One region of the Dokdonia sp. Asnod1-B02 genome, then DNA from elsewhere that is predicted to be linked to it. Evidence: riboswitches for the same ligand, from Rfam matches in the RefSeq annotation. Region 1 holds a riboswitch; the other holds the start of a gene.
The links. Region 1 has a riboswitch for S-adenosylmethionine ahead of ACJJVU_RS09675 (Na+/H+ antiporter NhaC family protein). Riboswitches for the same ligand answer to the same signal wherever they lie in the genome.
Positions count from the first base shown of each region.

Region 2: linked by a shared signal. The riboswitch ahead of ACJJVU_RS15460 (O-acetylhomoserine aminocarboxypropyltransferase/cysteine synthase family protein) and the one ahead of ACJJVU_RS09675 (Na+/H+ antiporter NhaC family protein) in region 1 are both predicted to bind S-adenosylmethionine.

Region 1 covers NZ_JBEFNW010000002.1:2,101,684-2,118,131, forward strand. Annotated here, with positions in the region: gene thiC (phosphomethylpyrimidine synthase ThiC) at 1-1,522, shown strand, start outside; gene ACJJVU_RS09635 (thiamine phosphate synthase) at 1,630-2,214, shown strand; gene ACJJVU_RS09640 (hydroxymethylpyrimidine/phosphomethylpyrimidine kinase) at 2,520-3,293, shown strand; gene thiE (thiamine phosphate synthase) at 3,293-3,934, shown strand; gene ACJJVU_RS09650 (thiazole synthase) at 3,938-4,708, shown strand; gene thiH (2-iminoacetate synthase ThiH) at 4,720-5,838, shown strand; gene moeB (molybdopterin-synthase adenylyltransferase MoeB) at 5,840-6,895, shown strand; gene ACJJVU_RS09665 (peptidylprolyl isomerase) at 6,980-7,408, opposite strand; gene ACJJVU_RS09670 (hypothetical protein) at 7,737-8,165, opposite strand; SAM-I-IV-variant riboswitch at 8,570-8,666, shown strand; gene ACJJVU_RS09675 (Na+/H+ antiporter NhaC family protein) at 8,714-10,036, shown strand; gene ACJJVU_RS09680 (fasciclin domain-containing protein) at 10,290-10,964, shown strand; gene ACJJVU_RS09685 (DUF4494 domain-containing protein) at 11,164-11,724, shown strand; gene thiE (thiamine phosphate synthase) at 11,898-12,539, shown strand; gene ACJJVU_RS09695 (cold-shock protein) at 12,666-12,857, opposite strand; gene ACJJVU_RS09700 (SDR family oxidoreductase) at 12,921-14,483, opposite strand; gene ACJJVU_RS09705 (hypothetical protein) at 14,899-15,516, shown strand; gene ACJJVU_RS09710 (hypothetical protein) at 15,519-16,145, shown strand; gene ACJJVU_RS09715 (hypothetical protein) at 16,142-16,448, shown strand, end outside.
Region 2 covers NZ_JBEFNW010000002.1:3,438,628-3,455,075, forward strand. Annotated here, with positions in the region: gene metH (methionine synthase) at 1-1,940, opposite strand, end outside; gene ACJJVU_RS15440 (homocysteine S-methyltransferase family protein) at 1,940-2,938, opposite strand; gene ACJJVU_RS15445 (trans-sulfuration enzyme family protein) at 2,935-4,107, opposite strand; gene ACJJVU_RS15450 (aspartate kinase) at 4,107-5,195, opposite strand; gene ACJJVU_RS15455 (alpha/beta fold hydrolase) at 5,183-6,160, opposite strand; gene ACJJVU_RS15460 (O-acetylhomoserine aminocarboxypropyltransferase/cysteine synthase family protein) at 6,235-7,527, opposite strand; SAM riboswitch class I at 7,707-7,828, opposite strand; gene metK (methionine adenosyltransferase) at 8,268-9,521, shown strand; gene ACJJVU_RS15470 (CIA30 family protein) at 9,665-10,207, opposite strand; gene ACJJVU_RS15475 (TMEM175 family protein) at 10,273-10,896, opposite strand; gene ACJJVU_RS15480 (carboxypeptidase regulatory-like domain-containing protein) at 10,975-13,713, opposite strand; gene ACJJVU_RS15485 (GLPGLI family protein) at 13,882-14,790, opposite strand; gene ACJJVU_RS15490 (GLPGLI family protein) at 14,873-15,712, opposite strand; gene ACJJVU_RS15495 (sensor histidine kinase) at 15,847-16,448, shown strand, end outside.

The DNA of each region.
Region 1 (16,448 bases):
TAAGAGTCTAGATCACATGCGTTTTAAGCTTTTAAAGAAGCCTATGCGTGCAAAAAAAGGTGAGAATGTAACGCAGCTGCATTATGCAAAACAAGGAATCATCACTCCAGAAATGGAGTATATCGCTATTCGCGAAAATCAGCGTATCGATGAGATGACGGAGATTAGAAAGCAACATAAAGGAGAACATTTTGGCGCATCTATTCCTGATAAAATCACGCCAGAATTTGTACGCTCAGAAGTTGCAAGAGGCCGTGCCGTAATCCCATCAAACATCAACCACCCAGAAGCAGAGCCTATGATTTTAGGGCGTAATTTCTTGGTAAAGATTAATGCAAATATTGGAAACTCTGCAGTTACCTCGTCCATTGAGGAAGAAGTAGAAAAAGCTGTGTGGGCATGCCGCTGGGGAGCAGATAATATCATGGATTTATCTACTGGTGAAAACATACATGAGACCCGCGAGTGGATCATACGCAACTCCCCTGTTCCCGTGGGAACAGTTCCTATTTACCAAGCGTTAGAAAAAGTAAATGGCGTTGCCGAAGATCTTACATGGGAGATTTTTAAGGATACCTTAATTGAGCAAGCAGAGCAAGGCGTAGACTATTTTACCATACACGCCGGTGTGTTGTTGCGTTATGTGCCCATGACCGCAAATCGTGTGACCGGTATCGTCTCTCGTGGCGGATCTATCATGGCAAAGTGGTGTCTTGCACATCATAAAGAGAGCTTTTTATATACGCATTTTGAAGATATCTGTGAGATTTTAAAACAATACGACGTTGCCTTTTCATTAGGTGACGGTTTACGCCCAGGATCTGTGGCAGATGCAAATGATGAGGCACAATTTGCTGAGCTAGAAACACTAGGCGAACTTACACAAATCGCTCGTAAGCATGATGTTCAGTGCTTTATAGAAGGTCCTGGTCACGTACCGATGCACATGATTAAGGAAAATATGGAAAAGCAAATCGAACTTTGCGATGAAGCTCCTTTTTACACCTTAGGGCCGCTTACCACAGATATTGCGCCTGGATATGACCATATTACCTCAGGTATTGGTGCTGCCATGATAGGCTGGTATGGTTGTGCGATGTTGTGCTACGTTACTCCAAAAGAACACCTTGGATTACCCAATAAAGAAGACGTGCGCGTTGGTGTGGTTACATACAAACTAGCGGCGCATGCTGCAGATCTGGCCAAAGGTCACCCAGGTTCACAACATCGAGATAATGCGCTGAGTATGGCACGTTTTGAGTTTCGCTGGGAAGATCAGTTCAATCTAGGTCTCGATCCAGAGCGCGCTCGTGAGTATCACGATGAAACCTTACCAGCTGCAGGAGCAAAAGTGGCTCACTTCTGCTCAATGTGCGGACCAAAATTCTGCTCCATGAAAATTTCTCAAGAAGTCCGCGATTTTGCTGCTGTAAATGACATAGTCGATAACGAGGTCATCCAAAAAGGAATGGAAGAAAAGTCTAAAGAATTTAAAGCCAAAGGTTCCGAAGTATATCTGTAAAAAGATGTGGGAGTTCCCACGCTGCAAAAGCGTGGGCAGGCTTTCCACTACAATCTTTTGCCAGAAAAAGGCAAAAGGATTTTCATTACAATCCTTAACTCAAAAACATGATCATCGTACTATCACCAGAAAATGATATCCCTAATGAAATAGAAATAATCAACAAGTTATTTAAACAAGGATTAGCATGCTATCATGTAAGAAAACCACATAAAAATTATGAGGAATATTGCGCCTATATACAACAGATTGATACGGTATTTCATGACAGGATTGTAGTGCACGATCATCATATGATAATCAACGAATTCAATCTAAAAGGAATCCATTTTAAGGAACAGCATCGCATAGATCACATAGATAATCCTGGTAAGTATTTTAAAGGATTAAACATGTTCGGAAAAACGATAAGCTCTTCTTTTCATGATTTGCAAGCCTTAGAAGACTGCTATTTTGAATTTGATTATCACTTTTTGAGTCCTGTGTTTAATTCCATATCAAAGGAAGGTTATAAAGGCCGTGGCTTTGATGTAAATAACAGTGATAAAACAATCATCGCCCTAGGCGGAATCCGCCCAGAAAATGTAGCACAAGTCAAACAACTAGGCTATAACGGAATTGCTGTTTTGGGAAGTATTTGGAAAGCAGAGAATCCTCTAGCTAGCTTTAGAAAAATGAAACAAGCTTTTTGAGAATAGTAACATCAGGAAAGCACATATAACCATGTATAAAACAGCTCGCGTTAAGGATTGAGCGGTTAGACTGCGCTCACCGCAGGCTATACTAAGATTAGAGGATATTTCAAACGCATGAAAGTGATATTTAGAGGACTAAAAAGATAACAATAAAACAGTTCGCGTTAAGGATTGAGCGGTTCGACTGCGCTCACCGCAGGCTATATGTTTGAGCTCTTTTTATGAATATTTCGTTAATAAAAAAGCGAGTAGCGAAAGCCTGACCTGAAAGGGAACGCCAAAATAAAGAGTAAAATATAGCATTGAAAACAAACAATTACATATTAACCATTGCAGGCCTAGACCCATCAAGTGGCGCAGGAATCACTTCAGATATTAAAACATTTGAAGCGCACCGGCTATACGGTTTATCAGTGTGCACCGCAGTTACGGTTCAAAATGACATCGATTTTAAAGAATGTGTGTGGATAGACAAAGCTGTGATTATTTCGCAAATAGAAACGCTTTTTGAACGGTTTGAAATATCCGTAGTGAAGATTGGTATTATTCAATCTTGGGAAGTGCTCTCTCTTGTTTTGGATAGCTTACATACGCTTAATCCTGTAATAAAAATCATTGTAGATCCCATCATAAAGGCGAGCGCTGGTTTTGATTTTCATAGCCTCGAGCATCAAGATATTTTTGACAAGATATGGTCACAATGTTATATGATTACTCCTAATTACGAGGAAATACAGCAGCTATATCCACACCTTAATATTAAAGAAACTATAACACACATAAGTAGCTTCACAAACATTCACTTAAAAGGTGGACATAGAAATGATAAAACAGGATGGGACGTGCTTTACCACAGTAAAACGGTTGTAAAAAATATTGCTCCAAAGGCAGAAAAGGTGTTACTGAAACACGGAAGCGGTTGTGTGCTTTCGGCCGCGCTGGCGAGTAATATTTTGTTGCAGCAAGGTATAGAAGAAGCCTCGATAAACGCAAAATATTATACCGAAGCCTTTTTAAACTCAACCGATAACTTACTGGGACAACACAGTTACCCAACACTAAAAATTAAGTCGTAATGATACCAAAACTACATTATATCTCTCAAGGTAATACTCCAGAAACGCATCTTGATAACATACAGAACGCTTGTATTCATGGCGCAACACTGGTGCAACTCCGCTTAAAGAATGTCTCTTTAGATCAGGTATTAATTACAGCAAAAGAAGCGCGAGCAATAACCGCACAATACGGCACAAAACTCATCATCAATGATAATTATGAAGTAGCAAAAGAGGTAAAAGCAGATGGTGTGCATTTAGGAAAAACCGACTCCTGCCCTACTGTCGCTAGAGCGCATTTATACTCTTGGCAAATTATAGGTGGCACAGCAAATACGCTAGAAGACTGTCAATCATTGATGGACAAAGGTGTGGATTATATAGGCCTTGGTCCCTTACGATTTACAACTACCAAAAAGAATTTAAGTCCGGTTTTAGGTTATAATGGCTATCACCAAATTACAGATACATTAAAAACTAAAACTCCCATTATTGCAATCGGAGGAATCACAATCGACGACCTAACAGATCTAATAAAAACAGGCATTCATGGAATCGCTGTATCTGGAGAAATCACTAGTGATTTTACAAAAATAGATGCCTTGCAACAATCACTAGGAGCATCATTAATAGAAGAACAACGCCATACATTTGAATAATATATGAACGATATTTTAAAAATAGCCGACAAGGAATTCAGCTCACGATTATTTACTGGAACGGGAAAATTTAGCGCAGATCATTTAATGAGAGAGGCTTTGATAGCATCTGAAAGCGAACTAATAACCGTTGCTCTAAAGCGTGTAGATGTTGCTAATGAGGAGGATACTATGCTTCAAAGCATTATGCGTCCCCATGTGAATATACTTCCCAACACTTCTGGAGTAAGAACTGCAACAGAAGCAGTTTTTGCAGCGCAACTAGCGCGTGAGGCACTAGAGACTAATTGGATTAAACTAGAAATTCATCCAGATCCCAAATACCTATTACCAGACCCTATAGAAACCCTCAAAGCCGCCGAAGAGCTTGTAAAGTTAGGTTTTGTAGTCATGCCATACATACATGCAGATCCTGTGTTATGTAAAAGGCTGGAAGATGTGGGTGTACAATGTGTAATGCCTTTAGGAGCACCCATAGGCACTAATAAAGGAATAAAAACGGTAGACTTTCTAGAAATTATCATTGAGCAAAGTAATTTACCTGTAATTGTAGATGCCGGTATTGGTAGTCCGTCGCATGCGGCTTATGCCATGGAGTTAGGAGCTGATGCTGTTTTAGTAAATACTGCCATCGCAGTGTCTAAAAATCCTGTAGCTATGGCAAAAGCATTTAAAATGGCAGTAAAGGCTGGTCGCATAGCTTACACTGCAAAACTAGCTCCGGTAAAAACATATGCAGAAGCTAGCAGCCCACTGACTTCTTTTCTTAATTAAAACAACTAGTTATGTCTTTTAAAAATACTTTTGACACCTATGATTGGGATACTGTAGAAAAAGAAATCTATAGCTACACAGCACAAGATGTACGGCATGCTCTTGATAAGGAAAAAATCGATTTGGAAGATTTTAAAGCACTGATTTCTCCTGCTGCCAAAGACTTTCTTGAGGAAATGGCACAGCGTAGCCATGTGCTTACTAAAAAGCGATTTGGTAATACCATCCAGATGTATATCCCGATGTATCTGTCTAATGAGTGTCAAAACATATGTACGTACTGCGGTTTTAGTATGACTAACAAAATTCCTCGTAGAACACTCAATGATGAAGAGATCTTAAAAGAGGTTGCATTTCTAAAATCTAAAGGATATGATCACATATTACTGGTTACCGGAGAAGCAAACAAAACGGTAGGCGTTTCTTATCTAAAGCACGCAATTGTACTCATCAGAGAACATTTTTCAAATATAAGTATCGAAGTACAGCCGCTAGATCAAGAGGAATATGAACAGCTTATAGAAGCTGGTTTATATGCTGTGTTGGTATATCAAGAAACGTATCATGAAGCAACGTATAAAACACATCACCCTAAGGGTAGAAAATCAAACTTTGATTATCGCTTAGATACACCTGACAGACTTGGTAAAGCTGGAATACACAAAATAGGTATTGGTGCTTTATTTGGTCTTGAAGATTGGCGTGTAGATAGTTTTTATACAGCCTTACATTTAAAATATTTACAAAAAACCTATTGGAAAACAAAGTACTCCATCTCCTTCCCTAGGCTAAGACCGCATCAAGGAGAAGTGCAACCTAAAGTTGAAATGACAGATGCCGATCTGGTGCAGCTTATTTGTGCATATCGCTTACTAGATGAAGATGTGGAGTTATCAATGTCTACTAGAGAAAGTGAACGCTTCCGAAATAACATTATAAGTTTAGGGATTACGTCAATAAGTGCACAATCTAAGACAAACCCTGGAGGATATGTGGTAGACCCACAATCCTTAGAACAATTTGAAATTTCAGACGAAAGAGATACGGAAGAAATCAAACAAATGATTGAATCTCAAGGGTACCAAGCAGTTTGGAAAGATTGGGATAAAAGTTATTTTGAAATTGCTTAGCATGGAACTAACCACCGCCGAAAAACAACAATATAGCCGACATCTTATTCTAGACAAAATAGGATTAGAAGGTCAATTAAAAATCAAAAAAGCAAGCGTTTTAGTCATAGGTGCAGGTGGTTTGGGATGCCCAGTATTACAATACCTTACTGCTGCAGGTGTTGGTAGCATTGGAATCATAGACAATGATGTGGTGGAGCAATCCAATTTACAACGTCAAATTTTATATACTCATGATGATCTTGGGAATAACAAAGCCATATCAGCTACAAGACGCTTAGAAAAGCTCAATCCTTATATCAATTTTGATACATACCCAATGCGTCTTACTAGAGATAATGCGCTAGAGCTCTTTGCAAACTATGATATCATTGTAGATGGATCTGATAATTTTGCTACGCGATATTTAATAAATGATGCTGCTGTATTAAAAGATAAACCTGTCGTGCTGGGTTCTATTTATAAATTTGAAGGTCAGCTGGCTGTATATAATTATAAAAGTGGTCCTACCTACCGATGTTTATATCCAACACCTCCTAAGCAGAATGAAATGCCTAATTGCTCTGAAGCCGGAGTTCTAGGCGCACTAGCAGGAATTATAGGTGCATTACAAGCCAATGAAGTATTAAAAATCATCTGTGGAATAGGTGAAGTTCTTTCTGGAAAATTGCTCACCTATAACATGTTAAGCATGGAACAAATGATTTTGGGATTTGATAAGGATACCAGTATCATAGTCAGTCGTCTTGAAGACGAGTACGAATTACAATGTGAGTTTTCTGTAGACAATATGGGTATTACAATAGATGAGATTAATAAACATCCAGAAAAATACAATCTCCTTGATGTTAGAGAGCATAATGAAAGAGCAGTACATCATATAGGAGGTCAACATATTCCTTTAGGCGAACTGCAGAATAGAGCACACGAAGTATTGCAAACTAAAGATCTGGTTGTGTATTGTAAAGCTGGTGTACGTAGTAAAAAAGCTATCAAATTATTGCAAGAAGAAGACTTTGACTGCAGGCTTTTATATTTGACGGGGACTGTTTTGTAGTTTTTGCTCAACAAATTTAATTCTATAAAAAAGAAAACGCCTTAGCTATGCTAAGGCGTTTTATATACTTAATATTAAGTCGTCTTATGCAATCTCTAAAAGCTCAAGTTCAAACTCTAAGGTTTGTCCTGCTAGTGGGTGGTTTGCATCTACAATAATATGATCTTCATTTACTTCAGATACACGTAACTGCTGCTCAGAACCATCAGGTCTAGAAGCTACTAATATAACACCTACTTCTGGTTTGATTTCTTCAGGTAGTTGCGTTTTCGGTACTGTTTGAAATAACTCTTGCTGCACGTCACCGTACGCTTCTTCCTTAGTTATAGTAACCGTTTTCTTCTCGTTAACCGCCATATCTATTAAAGCATTCTCAAATCCTGGGATAAGTTGGCCTTTGCCAAGTTCTACCTGTAAAGGTTCTCTTTGTAAAGAGCTATCAAACACCTGTCCATCTGCTAATTTTCCTGTGTAGTGTACTTTTACTACATCATTTCCTTTTACTTTACTCATAATTACTTGTTTTTAATCGAATTATAATTTGCAAAATTACAAGAAGAAAATCGGCTTACGAAGGAATCCATCAATGAATCTGGATACTGTAAAAACTTGTACTGTGATATGTAGTTTTACGACGATTCATAATATCCAATTTTATCTCAGAAATAAAGGCCTGACACCCCTGCCAGACCTTTATAAGCTCAAAAATCGTGAGCCCCTCTCACGATGTTGATTCAATTGAATTGTGCAAAAAACTACTTCTAATCTCAGAGAAGCATGAACGCTATTCAACAAGAAGCTAGTGCTATTGATAATCTTTTTGCCAGAGGTAAATTGATTATTAGACTTTATAAAAATTACTTATTTCATATTGAGCCAACTTAGGAATAGCAGCGGTAAATACTTTAATCTCCCAGTGGCTTAAGTGCGGCATCATTTCCATAGGATGCTCAAAGAATATCGTATTATCTGCTGTTGTAAACGTAGCAGACGGAATAATATAAAAGGCTCTTGGGGCATCTTCTATTATTGTAACTAAACCCAAAAAACGGTGCGATGCAACCTGTCCGTAATCAAGCTTTTGAATTTTAATACTTTCTTCCTCTTTAACTTGGATAGTCCTTAGTTGCAATTCGCTTGTTTTACCTGTAGGTGCCGTAATGAAAAAGTCTAGAACTTCTACCCTATTAATATCTGGAGTGATTGTAAAATCGGCTTTTGAGAGTTCGCTAGTAACAAAATCTAGTAGTTGTGATGTTTCGTTTTTCATAATGGGGTGCAAAGGTAATTATTTCTTTAAATAAGTATGATTACACAACCACCATAAAGATCCTCTAAGAAGGTTACATCAAATGTATTTTTAGTTGAGAGTTACGCTTTCGCGAAAGCGTAAAAAGAAAATATTTAATCATATTTCAAACAACATCAACCACAACTTAATAATTAAAAATGTAATGCGAATTATAAAGCGATGGACAGATAGCTGAGTCTCTTAAAAAATAAATAGATTCTTGTGTAATGTAATCAAGATACTATCGTCAGAGTACAAATAGCTTAAAATGAAATCTATATTATAGTTTGCGAAAATTTCATCTTTTTAATTACTTAAACATTAAAAAATTAACTTTTTTTAAGCTTTAAAATATTATTTGAACACTAGTTTTGCGCTTTTAAATTATTTATCAAGAATCTCAATAAGGAGATAGCAACCTGCAATAACGAGCAAGGTGCTAAATAGATAAGCCAATTAATTGGAACCAATGTTAACTCATACTTCTATCTAATTGCTATTATCTCCTTGCAAGAATGAAGAAGAACATGACACAGACTACACAAATTACCCCAAAATTTACAGCTTTAATCCCGCTATTTGTATTTGTAATAACATTTTTAGGCGTTGGTATTTATCAAGATGACTTTTATGCACTACCTGCTCCTATGGCGGTTATTACTGGAATTATTGTGGCTTTTATAATGTTTAAACAGACTATAAATGTTAAGATTGACATCTTACTCAAAGGATGTGGTGATGACAAAATTTTAACCATGTGCCTCATTTATTTACTAGCTGGAGCATTTGCCGCAATTACTAATGCTACAGGAAGTGTGGATGCGATTGTAAACCTGGGCTTAGATTACATTGCGATACAATATATCTATGTAGGTATTTTTGTGATTGCTGGGTTTTTATCAGTTTCTACGGGAACATCTGTGGGAGCAATTGTTGCACTAGCACCCATTGTTGTTGGTTTTGCAGATAAAAGTAGCGCAGACCTTGCCATTCTTTGTGGAGCTTTGCTAGGTGGTAGTATGTTTGGAGATAACCTCTCAGTAATTTCAGACACCACGATTGCCGCTACCCAATCTCTGGGTACAAAAATGAGTGATAAATTCAAGCAGAATATTAAAATTGCGGTTCCCGCAGCCCTACTTACTATTGTTATTTTGATTTTTCAAGGAGTAGATCTCACGACAGATGTTACAGAAACCGTTGTTTATGAATATGATGTAATAAAAATTGCTCCTTATGTCCTTGTAATTATCCTCTCTATTGTAGGTCTCAACGTTTTTGTAACGCTACTTGTAGGTGTACTTGCTGCAGCCTTACTAGGGATTCTTTATGGTGATTTTACCATTATAGAGTCCACAAAAATTGCCTATACAGGATTTACAAATATGACCGAGATTTTCTTGTTATCTCTGCTCACTGGTGGTCTTGCAGCACTTGTAGCTAGTAATGGCGGTATTGAGTTTATCTTAGTGAAAATTAAAAAACTTATTAAGAGTAAAAAAACTGCCCAACTTGGTATTGCAGCGCTGGTAAGCACCATCAATATGGCAATTGCAAATAATACCGTATCCATCATTGTTGCTGGACCTATAGCAAAAACCATTAATGATGAATATGAGTTAGACAATAAGAAAACGGCTTCTATTCTGGATATTTTCGCTTGTATCTTTCAGGGCTTATTACCTTATGGAGCGCAGGTTTTAATGATTTTGAGCTTCTCAGAAGGTAATATCAATTACTTAGATCTTGTAGCAAATACTTGGTATTTATTGCTACTGTTTGTAGTTACCATCTTATACATCATCTTTAAGAGTGATACTCATAAGCACGCTTTCGCGAAAGCTGATTAATTTATCATCGAAGCACGTGGTTAGTACTAATGACTGGTAGGTTATATGTAGAATTTTTTGCGAAATCGAAAGAGAGAAGAAACCTAGAAGAGCTTGTAATTAAGTTTTGTAGCAAATTTTATGCAGCATTATAACTTTATGACAATCCAGACATAATTGTTAAACCTATCCCAAATTCAAACCTTACCGAGAACCGTACGAGAAGCTGCTGCGTTATATATGTAAATCTATATAACACAAACACTAAACAATTATGAAAACAGTAAACGTATTATCAATGGCACTTTGTGCAGGACTTTTATCACTTGCATCATGTGAAGGTTCAAAAAATGTAGGAAAAGAAGAAGCAGCAGATCAAAATGAGATGATGGATGATAAGTTGTCTCAAGTGGAGGATATGATGGACGATAAAATGTCTGAGGGTGAAGATATGATGGATGAAATGACAGTGATGGTAGGTGGTGCAGCAATGTATCCTTCTAAAAATATTGTTGAGAATGCTGTAAACTCTAAAGACCATACTACCCTAGTTGCTGCTGTAAAAGCTGCAGGTCTTGTAGAAACTTTACAAGGAGAAGGTCCATTTACAGTTTTTGCACCAACAAACGCTGCTTTTGAAAAACTTCCAGCGGGAACAGTAGCAACACTACTTAAGCCGGAAAGTAAAACTGCTTTACAAGGTGTACTTACGTATCATGTAGTTGCAGGAAAATTTGATGCAGCTGCTATCATGAGCGAGATCAAAAAGAACAACGGTACGGCTACATTTACTACTGTAAACGGTGGTAAACTAATGGCTTCTGTAAAAGGAACATCAGTAGTTCTTATGGATCAAAATGGAAACAGCTCTACAGTAACTATTGCAGATGTAATGCAGTCTAACGGTGTGATACACGTAGTAGATACAGTGGTTTTACCAGCTAAATAATTATAAGAATACCCAACTTGAAAAGCGTCAACTGTAAATTACAGTTGGCGCTTTTTTTATTTCAGCTTTTTTATGCGGTAAATCACTCGTATTAAAAGAGCTAGCTTCATGAATTGGAGATTGTGAATATCTATTGTTGTTTTTTACTTTTTCGCCTTGAGCTAACCCCTATTTTTGGCAACCTTAAAATAAAAGAGATATGAGTGCAACTTGGTATGAGTGCAAAGTAAAGTATAGAAAATTTGATGAGGCATCTGGAACTCAAAAGGTAAAAACAGAGCCTTTTCTAGTAGATGCAATATCATATACAGAAGCAGAAAGTAGAATAACGCAAGAAATGGCTGCCTACTTAAGTGATAGCGAAGAAATCAAAATCACAAACATAAAAGTAGCAAACTACGCAGAGATACATCCGTTTGAAAACTCAGATAGATGGTTTAAATCTCGTGTATCACTCATTGCTTATGATGAGGAAAGTGGTAAAGAGCGTAAGACTAATCAATATTTGCTTGTACAAGCAAATGATGTGAAGGAAGCCTTTGATAACACTGTTGTCACTATGAAAGACACGATGGGTGAATATACAATTCCAGCAGTTTCTGAATCACCTATTATGGATGTATTCCCATACTTTTCTGGTGAGGAAGAAGATCTTGAACGTCTAGAGGAGTTTACTAGAATTAAAGATTCTGTTCCTGTAGATTATAGCGAAAACAAGGAGCAAGCCATGGCAGACTCGCTCGTTACCGAAGAAGAATAGATTAGACGATTTTACATAAAATCTACTATAAAGAGGCTGTTTATATACTTATAGGCAGCCTCTTTGTTTTTAATAACACATGCCCTTCATAACTACGGTAAGACCCACGCGGGATGAGTATCTTTGCTAGATTACTATATAACTGTTTTACGTAGTTATTAAATAAGAAGATTATGATTCCAAAACTTCATTACATATCGCAAGGAAGCTCACTCAAAGAGCACATTGAACATATACAAAAAGCATGTAATGCCGGAGCTGAGCTCGTGCAACTCCGTATAAAAGACTGTTCTCAAAAAAAACTGCTTGCCATTGCACAAGAAGCTAGAGAGATTACCGCTCATTTCCAAACGCGATTAATTATTAATGATGATTATAAACTTGCCAAAGAGGTTAAAGCAGACGGAGTACATCTAGGAGGTACAGATGCCTGCCCTATCTCTGCTAGGAAGCACTTATACACTTGGCAAATAATAGGTGGCACGGCACATACTTTACAAGATTGTGAGACACTTATTGAGAAGCAAGTAGATTATATAAGTCTAGGGCCTTACAGCACTTCTACCACAAAGGAAACTACAGCAAGCACGCTGGGTGTTTCTGGTTACAAAGCAATTATAGAAGAACTGGGTACCACTACTCCTATTCTTGCCGTGGGAGGCATCACACTTGATGATGTTACAAAAATTTTGGAGGCTGGTATAGATGGTATTGCCGTTTCAAAAGCGATAACGACAGATTTCAATAGCATTCGCTCGTTTAATGAGTTGCTCAGTGCTTCTTCTACACAAGAGCAGCGACACTCTTTTAAATAAGCATTAGTTACTTGTGACATGCGTTACAGATTATAGGTACGCTTTCGCGAAAGCATAAAAAGTCCATAACAACAAAAAGCCCATCTAAATAAATAGATGGGCTTTTTTAAAAACTTAAAGTATGTATTAGATAACTTTTACGTTTACTGCGTTTAAACCTTTGTTACCTTCTTGAAGATCAAATTCAACTTGGTCACCCTCGCGAATCTCATCGATTAATCCTGAAATGTGTACAAAGTGGTCTTTTTCAACACCTTCTTCTGTAATAAAACCAAATCCTTTGGTATCGTTGAAAAATTTTACTGTTCCGTTACTCATAATAATATTTATTTAATAATTAGTAATCGATATTCAATTACGCGGTAAAAATACAACTTTTAATTACCAATCTATAGGGAAATAGTCTTTTAAAAATTTTCCTGACCAATGCTTACCTGTATTGATACCATCAATAAGTGGGTCCATCACCCTAGCAGCACCGTCTACGATGTCTAATGGTGGTTGAAAGTCATGTACTTCTACTTTCTTTTTTGATAGCTCCGCAGGGTCCTCATCTGTCACCCAGCCCGTATCTACGGCGTTCATATAGATCCCAGACTTAGCAAAAGTGGCAGAAGACGTGTGTGTAAGCATATTTAAAGCAGCCTTTGCCATATTAGTATGTGGGTGTCTATCTTCCTTTTTAAAGCGGTGAAATTTACCTTCCATAGCAGATACATTTATGATATGCTTTTGTCCAGTATTTTCCTTCATCATAAGGTTAGACAAGCGATTGCATAATACAAAAGGCGCTACAGCATTTACAAGCTGTACCTCTACCATCTCTGTCGTTTCTATCTCGCCCAGCTTTAAACGCCAGCTATTAGTCTTACGTAAATCAACTTGTTGCAAATCTGCATCTAGTTTTCCTTCTGGAAAGACTTCGCTAGTTTGTAACGAATTATCAAAACTGTAAGGAATCTGAGAAAGCTCTGCCGAGTTGCGCAGTCCTATTCCTGGCTCAGGTCCATGCCAAGTAACTGGCAATACATTATTCTTACTAGTTTTTGCAGTACTCACACTTAAGTCTGATAACTCCTGCAAGCAGGTTATGTGATCTTGTAAGAGTGGTTGTGCGAGCTTAGGAAGTTGATCAACGGGTAGTTTTTCATTTTCCATTAAGTGGAAATAGAATCCAGATGGCCTACGCACCGTTTGTGCCGCATTATTAATTAAGATATCTAGTCTATCATATTTCTGCTCTATATAATTACAAAATATCTCTACACTGGGTATATGACGTAAGTCAAGACCATGGATATGCAAGCGATCGCTCCAGTCACCATAATCTTCTTCCTTTGCATATCGTATTGCGCTATCTGCAGGGAAACGTGTGGTTGCCACCACCGTCGCACCAGAACGCAATAGCATGAGAGTTATATGATAACCTATTTTTAATCTTGAGCCTGTTATTACAGCTACTTGCCCGTTTAAATCGGCTGTTTGAAAGCGTTTTGCATAATTCAGATCACCACATGAAGTACACATGGTGTCATAAAAGTGGTGCAGCTTTGTATACACTGTTTTACACACGTAGCAATTTCTTGGAGACTCAAGTTCTGGAGTGTCTTCTGGGATTGCAGCTGCGCCCAGTAACTTAGGAGCAACAAAAAGCGAAGCTTCTCTAGCAGATCGTATTCCAGTGGTTTTACGAGCGTGCTTATCTCTAGTAATCATCTTACGTTTAGCAGCCTTCTTTGCGTCTTTCCTCCTACGCTGAAACTCATCTCTATTAGGACGAGATAACATTCCTGAAGCTTTGAGAAGCTCTGTGCGCTGTTCTTCTGGAAGCTCAAAAAGCTGATTCGTATCGGCTACTAGTTGCTGCAATGTATTAATACATGCATCAATTTCTTGTTGAGAGAGAATTTTATCTTGGGTGTTTTTACTTTGATCTTCGGGCATAATGAACTGCAAACAGATTTTTTGCAAAGGTAATTATACTCTTTTGACCTTTTCTTTAAAAGTGGGTGTTATATTATGTATTTGGGTTACGCTTTCGCGAAAGCGTAACGCTACCAAATAATAGTTAAAAATCTACAAAGCATTATTTATTTTTAGTTATTAAACCATTCACACTATTTAAAATATACGGTTGCTAGGCTCAAAGATTACATATGTACTAAAACAAAATATTTCCATATGTCTTGTTACAATTTTACAATCAGACGAATAGCAGAAATTTTACGACGAAAAGCAATAATTTAAAGGAAATTATTTTTTTCTGTTAAAAAAGATAATTTCGCCATTGGAAAGAGTGTGTTATTTTCGGTTATTCGTCTGATTTACGCATATTTGCGCACTCATCAATCAAATCTGAATGATTAAAAAATACACTGTTTTTTTTCTATTTTCAATACTTAGCGCCTCCGTTTTTGGTCAGAAGGTTGGAATTAATACTCAAACTCCTCGTAAAACATTAGAAGTTGCAGGAGATATGGTAGTTACTCAACAAACCGTAATATCAGAATTGCCACCAATTGCAGATGGCGATGAAGCGAGTTTTCTAATTCAAAATGACAGTGACTTTATTATTAAGCTTGATCCCAAAAATCCTTCTGGTGCGGCATTAGGTTATATACAGACATATATTATAGAAAATCCCAACTTAGACTGGGTAAGAGATTTTGACACAGGCATTTCGGCTACAGATTATGAACTTATCGTGGCTTCTGCGCATTTTAACAATCAACTCGTACTTGTCGGAATAGAACAAGACAAATTCTCTTTACCCTATACTTCTACTTTTATCGAAAATGGGACTTGGCATATCATTGCAGATTATCCTGGTGTGGCAAACGACTTTGATACAGCAGATTCTAAGTGGGAAATACAAACATTGATTTTTTCTAAGGATTTAACTAAGCAATTTGGTGTCATCTCAGTCCCAATGGGCGGAGGAACTACAAACGCGGCTGCAACACCATTTATAGATTAATTATGCGAACGTTTCTATTATTGTTAATCTTATTCTCATCACTTGCCCATGCTCAAGTAGGCGTAGGAACAACAAATCCTCAAGCAGATTTACATATCGCAGGTGATTTACTAGTGCAAGACGCTTTTAAAACGGCAGAGCTGGGAACGGTTTCTGCTGCAGAAGAAGATTTTGAATTAGTGACTCATATTACTACTAGTAATCCTCCTGGACTTGTTACAAAGCTTGATGTTTCAGAAGTTTCTGCAGCTCCTATCAATGTTGTCAACTATACATTCTCAAACCTAGATGGTGATAACCTTACTGATGTCGATTTACAATTTAAGACTAATAAGTATATCGTCGCTGTTGCAAATTTTCAATATATAGGTGATGGAGTTAGTAAAACTACTGTAAACCCTACGGTGCGATCTATGGGTACATTTGTTATAAGAACCTTTGAAAGTGGAGATTCTTGGCACCTTGAAATTGGAAACAGAGAGCTAGATCCACTTGCAGGTGGTACGGTTACTTATAAGGTCACGCTAGTTATCTATGATAAATCTTACTACAGAGAACTACCACAAATCATTACTAACTTAGGCTCCTCAAATAGCGGTACAGCTTCATCAATACCTGATTTAAATTGAGAACTTCATTACTTTCATATTCTTTAGTGCTGGTTACAGCAGTATGTTGCATATCTACAATGCGCGCTCAGGTAGGAATAAATAAACCTAATCCCTCAGCAATACTTGACGTAGATGGTGATGTAATTGTAGATCAGACATTAACACTAGAAAACCCAGGAAACTCTTTAGAAATAAGGGGTTTAAATCTACTTGTTGTTTCTACTGCTAATGATATGTTACAGTATGACATTGATATTGCAAAATATGGGCCTATTAACAATGTGCAATTCGAATTTACAGATTTATCTTATGATGGCTTAC
Region 2 (16,448 bases), 1.3 Mb from region 1:
TCGCTGGCTTGTGTTCCTACCACCTCATCAGTCAAAATCTCTGGATACTTACCGTGTAAATCCCAACTTCTAAAAAACGGACTCCAATCTATAAAAGGCACCAGTTTCTTGAGATCTAAATTTTCAATCACTTGTACACCTAGTTGTTTTGGAGCGACAATATCTTCGGCTTTAAAATCTATTTGATATTTATTTTCCCTTGCTTGCTCAATCGTTACGTATTCTTTGATACGTTGTCTTGAGTTAAAATTTTCGCGAAAGCGTGCATACTCATCTTTTAATTGATCTTTAAAAAGGATACTTGAGTCTTTCTTTAATAAATCACCTACAATAGTTACTGCTCTACTGGCATCATTTACGTGTACCACCGCATTGTTATAATGAGTATCAATTTTTACAGCGGTGTGTGCTTTACTCGTGGTTGCACCGCCTATTAACACAGGTATCTTAATATCTAGACGTTGCAACTCCTTAGCTAGATATACCATCTCATCAAGACTAGGCGTAATCAAACCGCTTAAGCCTATAATGTCTACATTTTCGGAAATGGCTGTCTGGATGATTTTTTCTGGTGAAACCATCACTCCGAGATCAATAATCTCATAATTATTACAAGCAAGTACTACAGAAACAATATTCTTCCCTATGTCATGTACATCTCCTTTTACCGTTGCCATGAGTATTTTACCCGCACTTTGATTACTGCCAGAGGTTCCATTCTTAAGTTTTTCTTCTTCTATAAAAGGTAAGAGATAGGCAACGGCTTTCTTCATTACCCTAGCAGATTTAACCACCTGAGGCAGAAACATCTTCCCACTTCCAAACAAATCTCCCACTACATTCATCCCCGTCATCAAGTGACCTTCTATCACTTTAATAGGAATATCGACAGATAAGCGGGCTTCTTCTACATCTTCTAGAATATAGGCATCTATTCCTTTTACAAGTGCTCTGGTGATACGACTTTGGATATCTTCTGTTCTCCAGGCTTCTGCCTCCTTTTCTGTAATTTCTTTTTGGCCTACGGTTTCTGCAAATGTTAATAATCGTTCTGTGGCATCATCTCTTCTATTGAGAATTACATCTTCTACACGCACTAGTAAATCTTCTGGAATGTTATCATAAATCTCCAGCATAGCAGGGTTTACAATACCTATATTCATTCCAGCCTTGATAGCGTGATATAGAAACACGGAGTGCATGGCCTCACGCACTGCGTTATTACCTCTAAAACTAAAAGACACATTACTTACCCCACCACTTACTGAACAATGAGGTAGATTGTCTCTTACCCATCGCGTGCCTTCTATAAAATCTATCGCATTGCGTTTATGCTCATCCATTCCTGTCGCCACAGGAAAAATATTAAGATCAAAAATGATGTCTTCTGGTGGAAAATTGACTTCATTAACCAAAATCTCGTAACTACGTTTTGAAATCTCGATACGACGATTATAATTATCTGCCTGTCCCACCTCATCAAAAGCCATGACGACTACGGCAGCACCGTATCGTTTTATTTTTTTTGCTTGCGCTATAAATTGCGTCTCACCCTCTTTAAGACTTATAGAATTTACTACGCACTTCCCTTGGACGACTTGAAGACCAGCCTCTATAATTTCCCATTTTGAACTGTCTATCATTATAGGAACACGAGAGATGTCTGGCTCTGCAATGACGAGGTTTAAAAACTTAACCATCGCCTCCTTTCCATCAATAAGGCCGTCGTCCATATTGATATCTATGATCTGCGCACCATTTTCTACTTGATCTCTAGCTACAGATAGTGCCTCGTCAAATTTCTCTTCTTTTATAAGCCGCAAAAATTTCTTTGAACCCGCAACATTTGTACGTTCACCCACATTTATAAAATTACTTTCTGGAGTAATTATTAGTGGCTCTAAGCCTGAAAGACGCATATATCTGGGTGTAGTATTCATTATAAGGTTATTGATCGTGGAGTCACTCCTTTTACAAGTTGAGCAATAGCTTTAATGTGAGCAGGTGTAGTGCCACAACAACCACCCACTATGTTCACGAGGTTTTTATCGATATATTTTTTAATCTGCGCCGCCATTTGTTCTGGTGTTTCATCATACTCACCAAAGGCATTAGGCAAGCCCGCATTGGGGTGAGCAGAAATCCCGTAGTTAGTGACATTTGCAATAGCCTCTAGATGTGGTTGTAATTGAGAAGCACCTAGCGCACAATTAAAGCCAACACTAAGTAGTGGAATGTGAGAGATAGATATCAAAAAAGCTTCTGCTGTTTGCCCAGAAAGCGTGCGTCCCGAGGCATCGGTAATCGTACCGCTCACCATGATTGGTATGTCTGAGTTGCGCTCTTCCTTTACTTCCTCTATTGCAAAAAGACAAGCTTTTGCATTAAGGGTGTCAAACACGGTTTCCACAAGTAACATATCCACACCTCCATCTAGCAAAGCTTCTACTTGCTGTTTATAAGCAACTCTAAGTTCTTCAAAGCTCACTGCACGATAGCCTGGATCATTTACATCTGGAGACATGCTTGCTGTTTTGTTTGTAGGCCCTATACTTCCTGCTACAAATCTTGGCTTGTGCGGTTCTTTTTCTGTAAAAGATTGAGCAACTTCCTTAGCAATTTTCGCGGAAGCATAATTTAAATCATACACGTACTCCTCCATCTCATAATCTGCCATTGCGATAGTCGTACTTGAGAAGGTGTTAGTCTCTACGATATCTGCTCCTGCTTCAAAATACTTGCGATGTACCTCTGCAATCGCAGCAGGCTGTGTGAGAGACAGCATATCATTATTCCCTTTTACAGAGAGATGAAAATCCTTAAAGCGCTCTCCTCTAAAATCTTCTTCAGAGAAGTTATATGCTTGCAGCATGGTCCCCATAGCTCCGTCAAGAACCAAGATTCTTTCTTGTAATGCGCGTGTTAGTTGGCTTTTCATAATTGATTAAGAGCTTGAAAAATGTCACTTTTAATATCTTCAATATGTTCTAAACCCACAGAAATACGGATTAACCCATCAGTGATTCCCACGGCTTCACGCTCATCTTTTGACAATTTTCCATGGGTTGTACTTGCGGGATGACTTACGATTGTTCTAGTATCTCCAAGATTTGCAGTGAGGGAGCACATTGTGATAGCATCTAGAAAGTCACGTCCTTTTTCTAAACCTCCGTGTATCTCAATAGTCACAATATTTCCACCAGCTTTCATTTGCTTTTGAGCAAGTTCATACTGTGGATGCGATGGTAAAAATGGGTAGCGCACCTGCTTCACTTTAGGGTGAGATTCTAGCGATATAGCAAGTTCGTGAGCGTTTTTACAATGACGCTCCACGCGCACCGCTAGCGTTTCAAGACTTTTTGAAATTGTCCAAGCATTAAATGGAGATAATGCAGGTCCCGTCACTCTAGCAAATCGATATATCGTATCTATTAATTGCGCACCTCCCACGGTGATTCCTCCCATGGTGCGACCCTGCCCATCCAGTAATTTTGTAGCAGAATGTATTACAAGGTCTGCTCCATAGCGTATAGGCTGCTGTAGATAAGGTGTTGCAAAACAATTATCTACTATAAATATGAGATTATGCTTTTGCGCAAGCGCTCCCAGACGCTCTAAATCTGCAATTTCTGTGGCAGGATTTGTGGGAGACTCTACGTATATAATTTTTGTGTTACGCTTTATTTTTGAGGAGATTTCGTCTAGCTCAGTAATATCAAAATAGGTATGAGTGATTCCCCATTTAGGTAGATGTTTTGTAAATAAAGTGTGCGTATTCCCAAAAATCGCTCTCGCCGAAAGCACATGATCACCACTGTCAAGTAAGGCAGCAAACGTGCTAAAAATAGCACTCATGCCAGTGGCAAAAGTCACGCCTTGCTCTGCTCCCTCTAGCAAACAGATTTTTTCCACCAGCTCTGCACAGTTAGGGTTTGTGTAACGGCTGTAGATGTTACGCTTTTTCTCTTCGGCAAAAGAGGCTCTCATTTCTTCGGCGCTGTCAAATACAAAACTCGAAGTGAGATAAACCGGCGCGGCATGCTCTTGATGCACAGAGCGCTCAAGCTGCGTGCGTATGGCAAGTGTTTCTGGGTGGTGCTTACTCATTAATTAAGGCTTTGCGTTATCTTAATTATATCACTTAAAACACCTCTTGCCGTAACTGCTTTACCAGCTCCCGCGCCTTGAATCACAAGCGGCTGATCACCATATGAAGCGGTATAAATCTCAAAAACAGCATCTGCTCCTTGCGTTTGACCTAGTGCGGTAAACTTAGATTCCTGCACTAGCTTTACCTCCAGTTCTTGTGTTTTGACATTGAGTTCTCCCACGTGACGGAGCACTTCATGTCTTGAGAGTTTACTTTTACTTTCTGTAAAAATAGTATCAAGTGTTTTTACGCTTTCGCGAAACTGAGACAAGGTAGTTTTTCCGTTAAGCTCCTTAGGAACTAGAGATTGGATTTTTACATCTCCAAACTCCTTTGCAAGGCCTATCTCTCTACTTAAAATTAATAGCTTGCGAGCAACATCTTTCCCCGAAAGGTCTTCTCTTGCGTCTGGCTCAGTAAGTCCAAGCGCGTCTGCTTCTAATAATATGTCTGAAAAGTCTTTATCTTCTTTAGAAAAATTATTGAACAAGTAACTCAATGATCCAGAAAAGACTCCTCTTATCTTATGGATCTCTTCTCCACTTTCATAGAGGTTTTTAATAGTTTCTATAATAGGTAATCCGGCTCCAACGTTTGTTTCGTAACCAAATTTCTTCTTATTAAGTGTCAGCGATGCTCTCAACTTTTTATAGAAATCGTAAGACAGTGTATTTGCAACTTTGTTTGCCGTCACGATATGAAAACCATGCTCCACAAGGTTTATGTAATTATTTGCAAAGGTTGCGCTAGCCGTCACATCTACTGCAACAAATTCTTGCTCCTGCGTGTGCTCATTATCGTTTTGTTCTTTTATTGTTTTCGCGAAAGCGTAAATATCATCTAGCGTATAAGGCTGTGCTGCGGTCTCAAAATTAGAACTCCAACCAGAGGTGACGTTATCTTTAAATAGCGCCAACTTAGAATTTGCAATACAAAAAATATTGAGCTTTCTATTTGTCGTTTTTTTATTAAAATCTGTGATCTGCGTGATGAGGGTACTCCCCACATTACCGATCCCAAAGATGACTATATTTATTTGTGACATAACTGTTTTTGAAAAATAGGTTGTACGATAGCAGCCAGCTGCTCGTATTCAATTAAAAAGGCATCGTGACCGTGGATGGAATTTATTTCATGATAGCTAGACGTAATTCCAGTTTCTTGTAGCGCAAGGTGTGTGTCATATATCTCATCTGCTAGAAAAAGTCCGTCGGTATCTATTGCGACAAGATGCACTTTTGCTGTAAGTTGGTTCACTACTTCATTAAAGCTTTGCTTACCCTTTGTGATATCTGCCGTAAGCAATAATTGATTCATTAATTTATAAGAAGCAATAGAAAATCGTTCTGATAATCGCTTACCGTGATGATCTAGCCAACTTTGAATATTATATAAAGAAGCTTCTTTTTTAGTGCGCTTAAATTTTTCTTTAAAAGAGGCAGGCGTCCGATAAAAAGTCATCGCATGAATGCGTGCATCATAGATCGGTTTCTGAGAGTGATTCAATAAACTATCTTGAATATGGCATTGTGCAATCACCCAGTCTGTTGCTTTCCAGTCTGTCGCTATTGGGATAAGATGCTCTGCGAGGTTAGGTCTTTGTGTTGCAAGTTCCCAAGCAATCTGACCACCAAGCGAACCTCCTATAATGGCAAAGAGTTTTTTAATATCTAAATGCTCAAGTAAGGCTATTTGAACCTTTGCAATATCACTATTAGTAAATGCCCTATAATTAAGCACTAGATGATTTTGATTATTATCATAACCATTCCCAGGAATATCCATTGCAAGTATGGTATAGCAACTTGTATCAATCGCTTTATCTACACCAATCAAGTCACTCCACCAACCGTTTTCTCCAGTTACAGAAGAGTTTCCCGTAAGCGCATGATTTACTAGCACGACAGGCGCTGTACCTAATGGCTCACCAAACAATTGATACGTGACATGTAAATGACACGTATATCCCGAGTGTGTTTTAAAATCTTGTAAATCAATGTGTAAAAGCATAGCCTATCTATAAGTTAAAAAAGGGAGTCCCTATGAACAGGGGACTCCCGCACTAATTAATTAACTAAGATTAATTACACTAAGACGTTTTTATCTACTCGCGCAAATGCTGCTACGAGATCTTCTTTTAAATCTGCTATATCCTCAAGACCTACAGAAAGACGTATTAAATCTTTAGTCACGCCTGTGCTTACCTGATCATCATCACTAAGCTGTTGATGGGTTGTACTTGCAGGGTGAATTATGAGCGACTTACTATCTCCTATATTTGCTAGCAGTGAGAAAAGTTTAGTTTCATTTGAGATTGTTTTTGCGCTCTCAAAACCTCCTTTTACACCAAAGGTCACAATTCCACTCTGTCCATTAGGCAAGTATTGTTTTGCAAGGTCGTTGTACTTACTAGAAGCAAGACCTGGATAGTTTACCCATGCCACCTCATCCCGAGTTTGTAACCACTCTGCAAGTTCAAGCGCATTTTTAGAATGCTTCTGTAATCTAAGTTCTAGTGTTTCTAGACCTTGTAAGATTTGGAATGCATTAAACGGACTTAAGGCAGCGCCATGATCACGCAAACCTTCTATACGCACCTTAGCAATAAACGATGCTTCCTTAATCACATCCCAATAAACTAAACCGTGATATCCGGCGGAAGGCTCCGTAAATTCTGGAAACTTACCATTACTCCAGTCAAATTTTCCAGCATCTATAATAACTCCACCTAATGCGGTACCATTACCATTTATGTATTTTGTAAGTGAGTGAATCACGATATCTGCACCGTGCTCGATTGGGTTGAGTAATGCTGGTGTTGCTACGGTGTTATCTACAATGAAAGGGACTTTGTGCGCTTTCGCGAAAGCGGAAATACCTTTTAAATCTAAAACGTCAAGCTTAGGATTACCTAATGACTCTACAAAGAAAGCTCTCGTATTTTCTTGTGCTGCCTTCTCAAAATTTTGAGGATCTGAAGGATCTACAAAAGTGGTTGTAATCCCAAAACGTGGTAATGTCACACTGAGAAGATTCCATGTGCCTCCGTAAAGACTACTAGAAGCTACAATGTGATCGCCTTGCTTTAATAAAGTGAGTAAAGTCGTGTTGATGGCCGCAGTCCCTGAGGCGGTCACCACAGCTGCTAGTCCGCCCTCTATGTCTGTGAGGCGTTTCTCAAGCACGTCATTTGTTGGGTTATTGAGACGTGCGTAAATAAAACCTGGCTCAGACAGGTTAAATAGATTTGCTGCATGGTCTGCATCTTTAAAAACATAAGCCGTGCTCTGGTAGATAGGCACCGCTCGAGTTCCTCCATTTGCTGCATAATCGTGTCCTGCGTGCAACGCTTTGGTTGCTAATTTTTGTGTACTCATTTTTCTCTTTTTTGTCCCAGTACTACTAGGATTAATTTTAGCCATTCACTTCGTGTGAACGGATTAAAAACAAAAGCCAAATATTTCCAATGCGAATCCTTATCTCAAGGTCGAGGAAATGTTTAAAGAAAAATATTATAAGAAAAAACATAAGCGCATACCTGTGAGGTACTTGCTCGATGTTATCTATCCTCAAGTTTCGGTAATGAGCGATTCTTGGGTAGAATGTAGCACCTTCTTTCTAAGTGAAAGGGTTGCTAAGGCTTCATAGGGTCATTCCCTCAGCCTTTCTTGATAACATTTATTCTGTTCATTATTGCGCTTTCGCGAAAATCTGAACTGTCATTGAACTTTGTGAGCACAAATATTGTAAAAACAAATCTACAAAAACAAACTTTTTAGAATATTTTTCTAAAAAGTTTTATTAAAATCACTATTTCAGTAAAATATTCCGCTTAAATAATTTTTACAGTATAATATTCTAATCGAGGTTATGAGAGCTTTAAATTTGCTCTTCAAATTTTCACAAAACAATAACATAACCCTACTAAATTGGTAGGATAATGGATTGTTTATATTATTAAAGTTTCTTTACCTTTGTGCCATAATTACGAGGACAGATTTGACTGCTTGCAACCTCAATAAAAAATGGCTAAAATCAAACATAAGACTTTAACGTTTCTTATGTTATGTTTCTACCCAGCATACGTCAAATCTACTTCTTGACAAAAAATTAAAAAATGGCTTATTTATTTACCTCAGAATCTGTTTCTGAAGGACACCCAGATAAAGTTGCAGATCAGATTTCTGATGCGCTTATTGATAATTTTCTCGCTTTTGATCCGCAATCTAAAGTTGCTTGCGAGACCCTAGTTACCACTGGACAAGTAGTACTTGCTGGTGAAGTACGATCTAGTGCTTACTTAGATGTTCAAAAAATCGCTCGTGAAACCATTAATAAAATAGGTTACACGAAGGGTGAATATATGTTTGACGGTAACTCTTGTGGTGTATTATCTGCCATACACGAGCAGTCTGACGATATTAACCGTGGTGTAGATCGCGACTCAAAAGAAGAGCAAGGAGCTGGAGATCAAGGAATGATGTTTGGTTATGCTACAAAGGAGACAGAAAACTTTATGCCACTGGCACTTGAGCTTTCTCATAAATTACTTATTGAACTAGGTAACCTACGTCGTGAAGATGATGAGATTACTTATTTACGTCCAGACGCAAAAGCGCAGGTGACTATAGAATATAGTGATGAAAACGTACCTCAACGTATTGATGCTATTGTAGTTTCTACACAACATGATGATTTTGATGAGGACGAAGCTATGCTAGGTCGCATACGTGGAGATATTCAAGATATTTTAATACCTCGCGTAGTAGGTTTATTACCAGAAAATATTGCAAATCTTTTTAATGATGATATTAAGTATCACATTAACCCAACTGGGAAGTTTGTAATAGGTGGACCTCACGGAGATACTGGTCTTACAGGTCGTAAGATTATTGTAGATACTTATGGTGGTAAAGGAGCTCACGGAGGTGGTGCTTTTTCTGGAAAAGATCCATCAAAAGTAGATCGCTCTGCTGCTTATGCTACACGTCACATTGCAAAAAATCTTGTTGCTGCAGGCGTTGCAGATGAGATTCTTGTGCAGGTTTCTTATGCCATTGGTGTTGTAGAGCCTATGGGAATCTTTGTAGACACGTACGGTACTTCTAAAGTAAACTTATCTGATGGTGAGATTGCAAAGAAAGTTACTGCACTATTTGACATGAGACCAGCTGCTATTGAAAGTAGATTAAAGCTACGTTCTCCTATGTACAGCGAGACTGCTGCTTACGGACACATGGGACGTACAAACGAAGTAGTTACAAAAACCTTCAAGAGCTTTGACGGTAAAGAAAAGAATATCGAAGTAGAATTATTTACTTGGGAAAAACTTGATTATGTAGAGAAAGTTAAAGAGGCTTTCAATATATAATTCACTGATATACGTATTAAAAAGGGAGCCTAATGGCTCCTTTTTTTTTGGTTTATACATTATCATAGCGATAGCTTTATGATTACTCGAATGCGCTCACTGTTATGCGATTTCTCGACAGGCTCGAAATGACTTAGATGTAATTACTCAAATACGATTTTATCTACTTCAATCAGAAAATCTGTAGCGGCTTTTGTATTTGAGATAAGTCCTAGACGTATAATATCTGCAAGATCTTCTTTACCTGGGTGACCTTCCAAAGGTTCACCAAGTCTATATGTTCCAAAATCTGAAAGATTGTAAGTGACAGTTTTCCACTCACCTTCTGTTATCGGTAAATTGATTTTATAATTCGGTCTCCAGAATCTTTTATACTTATTGAGCGTAAGCCCAAAGTCTTGTCCCGTAGACTTATATCGTACAGTCACGGTTGTATAACCCGACAAATCATAAGAATGGTAAGGAGTGCGCAGCGAGGCAAAACCTCCATTATTCTCGAGACTTACGCTTCCGCGAAAGATGATACTTTCGCTAGTTTGCTCAATGCTACCTGTAGATAATCCTCCCATAACACCATCCAAGACGACAAACCAGTCATCACAGGTGTTGCAAGAAGTTCCAAAATCAAAAGAGAGCGGTGTCGTGTTCATAGTAGTTGTGATCAGTAAGGCTAAGAGATATTTCATAGCGTTTTTCTTTAAAGTTACGCTTTCGCGAAAGCGTGAACCTTATACTTACCACATTTTTAACACTAACTCGTTACTGACAATTTTTTCTTAAAACGACGATCAATAACAAATTGAACTACAAAAAGAAGTAAAAATATAAAACGAGAAAGACTAGGCATGGAGATCGCTACAACACCTGCAATAACCCAAACAATCATCACATTAAGACCTCTAGCTCTGTACCAACGGTAACGTAACCTTGTAAAACCTGAGAGTTGCTTTTCTGAGTGAAAGACATAACGCAACATCACTATATTAAAAAACCCTATCACACTAAGGTTAATACAGTAAAATATGAAAGGCCCAGCTTGGTCAAAGCCATTTATATACATCGCTGTTGAGAATGGTAAAATAACGATAGCAAGTAGAAAAAAGATATTTATCCAAAGTAATCTACCAGAAATCACACTTACATAACGCATTAATTTTATGTGACCCATCCAGTAGAGTGCACTAACCATAAAACTCACAAAAAGCCCTATAAAATCAGGTATTCTAGCTGACAGAACACTACGGAAGGGTTGTGTATTAATCTCACTTATAGTAGGAACACCCACCTCTAGAATGAGCAGCGTCATTACTATAGAAAATACAGCGTCTGAGAAATTAATTACTCTTGACTTATCATATGTTTCTTTAATCATCATCCTAAAATAATAATAAAAAATAAAAACGACCTCTTTTTACAGAGGTCGTTATGCAATATCTACTTAGCAATTAGCTCATTATAGATTATATTTTACTGTAAACATCGCTATTCTAGGTTGTACAAAATACTCTGTATTTGAAATTTGAAAATCATTCACGTTGTTACTTGAAATGGTATCCACATTTAAGAGGTTTGTAGCCTGTATACGGAACTCCCACTGACTATCTGGCTTCTGGTAATACAAGTTTGCTTCTAGAAAAGAATACATATTATCAATCTCTGTACTATCATCATTATCATCATAGTTATAAAGACTCCAGTCTGCACCTAATGTAAAGCCTTTACCGAAATTCCACTCTGCGTTTGCAAAAGGTCTATTTGTAAAGAAGGTTCTATCTGTCACGCCATTATCTGAGTTTGTGCTTGTAAAGTTGTAACCTATTTCAAAATTTGGCGCTTCTTTAAAATTTGTCTCTGCACTTGCTCTATAATTCTGTGTTAGGTTTTTTGTGTTTCTATCTTCACCGTTGATAATGTTATTAAGATCACTATAGCTTCCATTTGCACTCACGTTAAGTTTCCACTTTTTAAAACGTTTTGAGAAACGTGCGTTAGCACTTAATGTCTCATCTGCAAAGTTTGTGTTGTTTACTGGACTAGCTACTTGGTTTATCCCTACAAATGACCCAGAAGTCTTTATAGGATCTACTCTGCGAGAATAATTTACTCCTCCAAAGAGACTCGTAAAGTTGAACATGCTAAAGCTAAAGTAATTGATACTTGCATTGTGATAGATAGCATTTTCTATCTCTCTGTTACCACGATATAAACTATTGTAGTTATTAAATAATAAGCCTTCAGCAAAATTATTTACGTCTGTATACTGCGCTGTCATCTGGTAGTTAACTCGTAAACTTTTCCCTTGAGAGAAATCTAATACCGTAAATAAGTCTGGCAGTAATCTCACATCACTATCTTCTGTTGTTGTGCCTAGTTGCTCACTCTTTGTAGTATAATTATGTAATGTCAATCCTGGAGTAATTGTAAAAATTCCTGTTTTAAGTTTATAGTGAAGTCCTACAAACACATCACTAAAGTTAAATGCAACATCATTACCTATAATAGTACCATCCAGTGTCTCGGTAAGATCATCTACCGTTCCTGTTTCTAAAATTTGAAATAGATTAGAATTAAAGTCTTGGCGACTTAAGGTTGTTCCTGCAGTAATATTAATGTTACTCTTTTTATTGAGGATGTAATAGTAATCTAATTTTGCATCTAGCTTATTGGTTTTGATATTTTTGTTTTGATTGATATCAAAAAGACCATTTGCACCAGGCATAAAATCAATAGAGCTTATTTCATTTGTCATATCTGCTGGGTCAGGCGCTGTAAATGGCTCTTGAGAAAGCGTAGCATTATAAAACGGATCTTCATCTTGATACAAATGCTGGATAGTCCCTGAGAATATGTTGTTCTCATCAAGTGTGTAGTACAGATTTACATTCTGATTGATAGAAAATGGTTCATTCTCCTTGTCTTGATCTACCACATCTTCTTGTACGGCTCCATCTCGTGTTACGATACTAGTACCGTCTGAAAATTCTGTTTGCTTGGACTTTTTTACGAGCACATCATAATCAAACTGCAAGTTTGCGTTAGGCTTATATACAGAACTCAGTTTTGCCATACCTAACTGATTGCGCTGATCTGTACTCTCATTGAAACCTTGTGTAAATCCCTGATTGATAAAGGTATTTAAAGAGTTATTCACAAAGTTTGTCTTGTTATCTGAAAGTAACGCAAGACCACTTATATCCCATTTCGGGTTAATCGTATATGTAAAGTTGGCCGCTGCAAAACCCGTTTCAATCTCGTTTGCGCGATTATTTTGAGTGGTAAGAAAACCTAGACCACCATCACTTACATTAAAAGAAGTCCCACCTCGCTGATTAAAGTTTCTAAAACCCCCGGTAAAATTAAAGTAGTCTCTAAAGGTAAATGGCACCTCTCCCGTATTATTAAAATCTGTGATAATATTAATACTCCCTTTAGGGCTATAGTAAAATAGTTTTGCTTTACCTAAATATCTAAACTTCTCTCCATCACCAGCACCTGCTGTAAGATCTCCAAACCAGAAATTTGTTTTACCTTCCTTAAGACGTATATTAATCGCGACGTTATCTTGATCATTACCTAGACCTCGCATTTGAGAGACCTCATTATAGTTTTTAAGAACCTCAACCTTTTTAAGTGCATCTGCAGGGATGTTTTTTGTAGCAAGTTTAGAGTCTCCATCAAAAAAATCTTTACCCTCAATCATCACCTTAGAAACAACCTTTCCTTCTACCTCTATCTCACCATCATCATTAACCTCTATCCCAGGGAGCTTTTTGAGAACGTCACCTAGTTTTTTCTCATTTCCATTTGTAAAACTATCCGTGTTATAAACAATGGTATCACCTTTAATGGTAACAGGCATCTCATATACCAACTCCACATTATCTAGCTGATTAGGATCTTCCTTTAACGTAAAGTCTTTAGTAATATCTTGGGCATCTTGAGCAACATTTATTTCTTCATTTACAGATTGCAATCCCAAGTAACTCACTTTAATATCATAGGTAATTCCTGTAGTAAGATCAAGGCGGTAGCGTCCTGATGCATCGGTAATACCATAAGATTCTAATGTACCTTCGGCTTTATTTGTAGCGATAATGTTTGCTAGTTCAAGTGGCGACCCTATAGAGTCTTTTACAACACCTCTAAGCGTTATAGACTGGGCAAAGAGCGTCAAGGGTAATACTAGAAGCATTACCAATGTTATTTTTTTTAGTATCATTTAGGTTGGTTGGATTAGCCACACCTGTTATCAAGAGATATCAGGTATGATCATTATATTGATTGATGTTATTGTTTGCTTAATTTCATTTTTAGATAAGATCTGTATAAACTTCAACAAACTGAAAGCTTACTTAGTTTATTAAAAACGTCTTCCTCCTTGCTGCCCTCTTCTATTCCCTCCACCAAAACGTTCTGCCATTTCTTTTGCCTTTTCCTCAACGATGGCTTGGTATTCCTCTCTACTCACTTCTTTACCTTTTACAGGCGGCTCGATAGCGATAGGCTCCTGAGGATTAAGCACCACTTTAGTACAAAGGATGGTCGTATTGTTTGTGCTTAACTCTAAAATGAGTCCTGGTAAACCTCCAAACTCATCTGGTCCGTGACTCGCAGGGATCATAGGTGTGTACCAGGCAACTATAGTTTCTGTCTTAGGCTCCTCTTCAGCTATTTCAATGTCGCTTGATGTACTAGCAGTAGCTGTACTATCTTCTTTTTTCTCACGATCTCTCTGTCCTTGTCTCGCTCCTCTTCCCATGCGGCTCCACATGTTTTGTTCTATATTTCTAGTCGCTACCGCTTTAAAAACTGGATATTGTCCTATTACCTTGCTCTCTTTTACGAGCTCCCAGTTTAAATTATTTAAGGTGTCTTTTACTAAGAAAATTTTACCCATCATGTCATTTTCACGAGCATAATCATTTGTTGCACGGTTAGAGTAGATACCTCCTTGTGTAAAACCTCCTCCAAAACCACGTCCACCTCCACCTTGTCCAGGCGCTTGAAGTTTTTCTTCTTCTTTATAAAAAGACTCATCTTTATTAAAGCTCAGTGTATATTCCTTTTCTAAGAAATTTTTCATGCGCTCTGCAATCTGCTTTTTACGAGCTTCCGTCAGTTGCTGTCCACCACGATTAAAGCGTGACATATCTATCGTAGTTTTAGTTTGGTAAGTGGCAACACCTTCTATTTTCTGTGCTTGAACAGCTGTACCTACTGTAAGTGTCACAAATGCAATGCACAACCACTGGGATATTTTAAGAGTCATATTTCTAATTATTTATACTTTAGACTTTTAAAGTAGCGCATAGTTTGATGAGCTTTTAAATTTTAAGAGAATTTTAAGAACTCTAGTTGCGGATGATTTCTGTGGTTGTAAACACGCGACTTCCATTTTTACCTCTTTCACCTCCGTGACGTTCCATCATTTCATCCATTTTTTCTTCTTGAATATTATTAAATTCATCCTGGGTAACCTCTTTACCTTTTTCTGGCAACATTATTTGCACCTCCTTTTTTGGGTTCAAAACTACTTTTGTGCACATAAGTGAAAATTTACCGTCGCTCACCTCTAGTATTAAGCCAGGTAAACCCCAGTACTCATCTGGCCCATGATTTGCAGGAATATCTAAGGTATACCAAGCGGTAGTCGTTCTAGTCTTTGTAACAGACTCCTCCTCTTCCCCCGTCTCTTCATTAAAAGATGGCTGCTCATATTCTTCTGAGATGGTAGCTTTAAAACAAGTGTATACTCCTATGTTTTTGATTTCTTTTTCTAATATCCATTTTGGTTTAGGTAGTGAGTCGTTCACTAAGAACTCCTTTCCCATAATCTGAGTTTCCTTTAATAGCTTTAACTCTGCAGTATTGTGGTAGGTAACGTCTTTGCCTCCAGAAACTGTTACTGTAATTCCATTTGTAGATGGCGCCGGAGCAGCGAGGCTTTCTTCTTGTTGGTAAGTAGATTCTGCGCCTACAAAGGCAAGTGTATACTCTTGCTGAAACTGTTTTTTCATCTGAGCTTGAACTTGCTTTTGTATTTCGGCGCTCATTCCATCGCTCTTATCATTATCCATTTTGAAGTCAAAAGACCGTTGTGATTGATAAGTTGCTACTCCTGAGAGTTGTTGTGAATACGCTTTCGCGAAAGCAAAAACTGTAACTAGCATGGTAATAATAAGTGATTTCATAATTGATTGCTTTTTGATTGACATGATTTATTGATGATTCAAATATCTAAAAATAAACAAGATACTAACGTTAACTACCGTTAACGAGTGTTAACCAATTTGCTTAAGAGTTCCTTATAAAGCATCTTTGAATTATGGAAGACAAGAGGTACACTTATATTATATACTTTATCGTTACCGTGATTACACTGACGCTAGCAATCCAATTATATTGGAACTACAAAAACTATGAGGCTGGAAAAGTACAGCTTGTGCGTGATGTGCAAATAGGTCTTGATCTAGCAGTAGACCAATATTATGAGGAGCTAGCTGCACAAAATACCATAGGTATTTTCTCAAAGTATGAAAAAGGTACAGGGGATTACCTCGAAACAGATGGGTTTAAAGATTTTCTTAGAAAGAAAACGGATAGCAGTGTTATAAGCATTGAACATATACAGATAGAAAACAATCTGGATAGCTTAGGTTTTCTCACGATAGAAGGTGCTCATCCAGAAAAAATAGATTCTATAATACAGAGCCAGCAACAACAAGCACTCACCAAGCACTTTGAAAAAAATAATGCCAACACCTCTAGGCTTGTCATCAATGGAGGGTCAAATAAAGACACATTAAAAAACAACAGTAATAGGTTGCAGCGATTCTTTGCAAAGCAACGCCTTAAAACAGATAGTATCGCTAAATATGACACACTTGCTTCTGGAGAATTGAGGTTGCGCGATAGAAAAAACGCTCT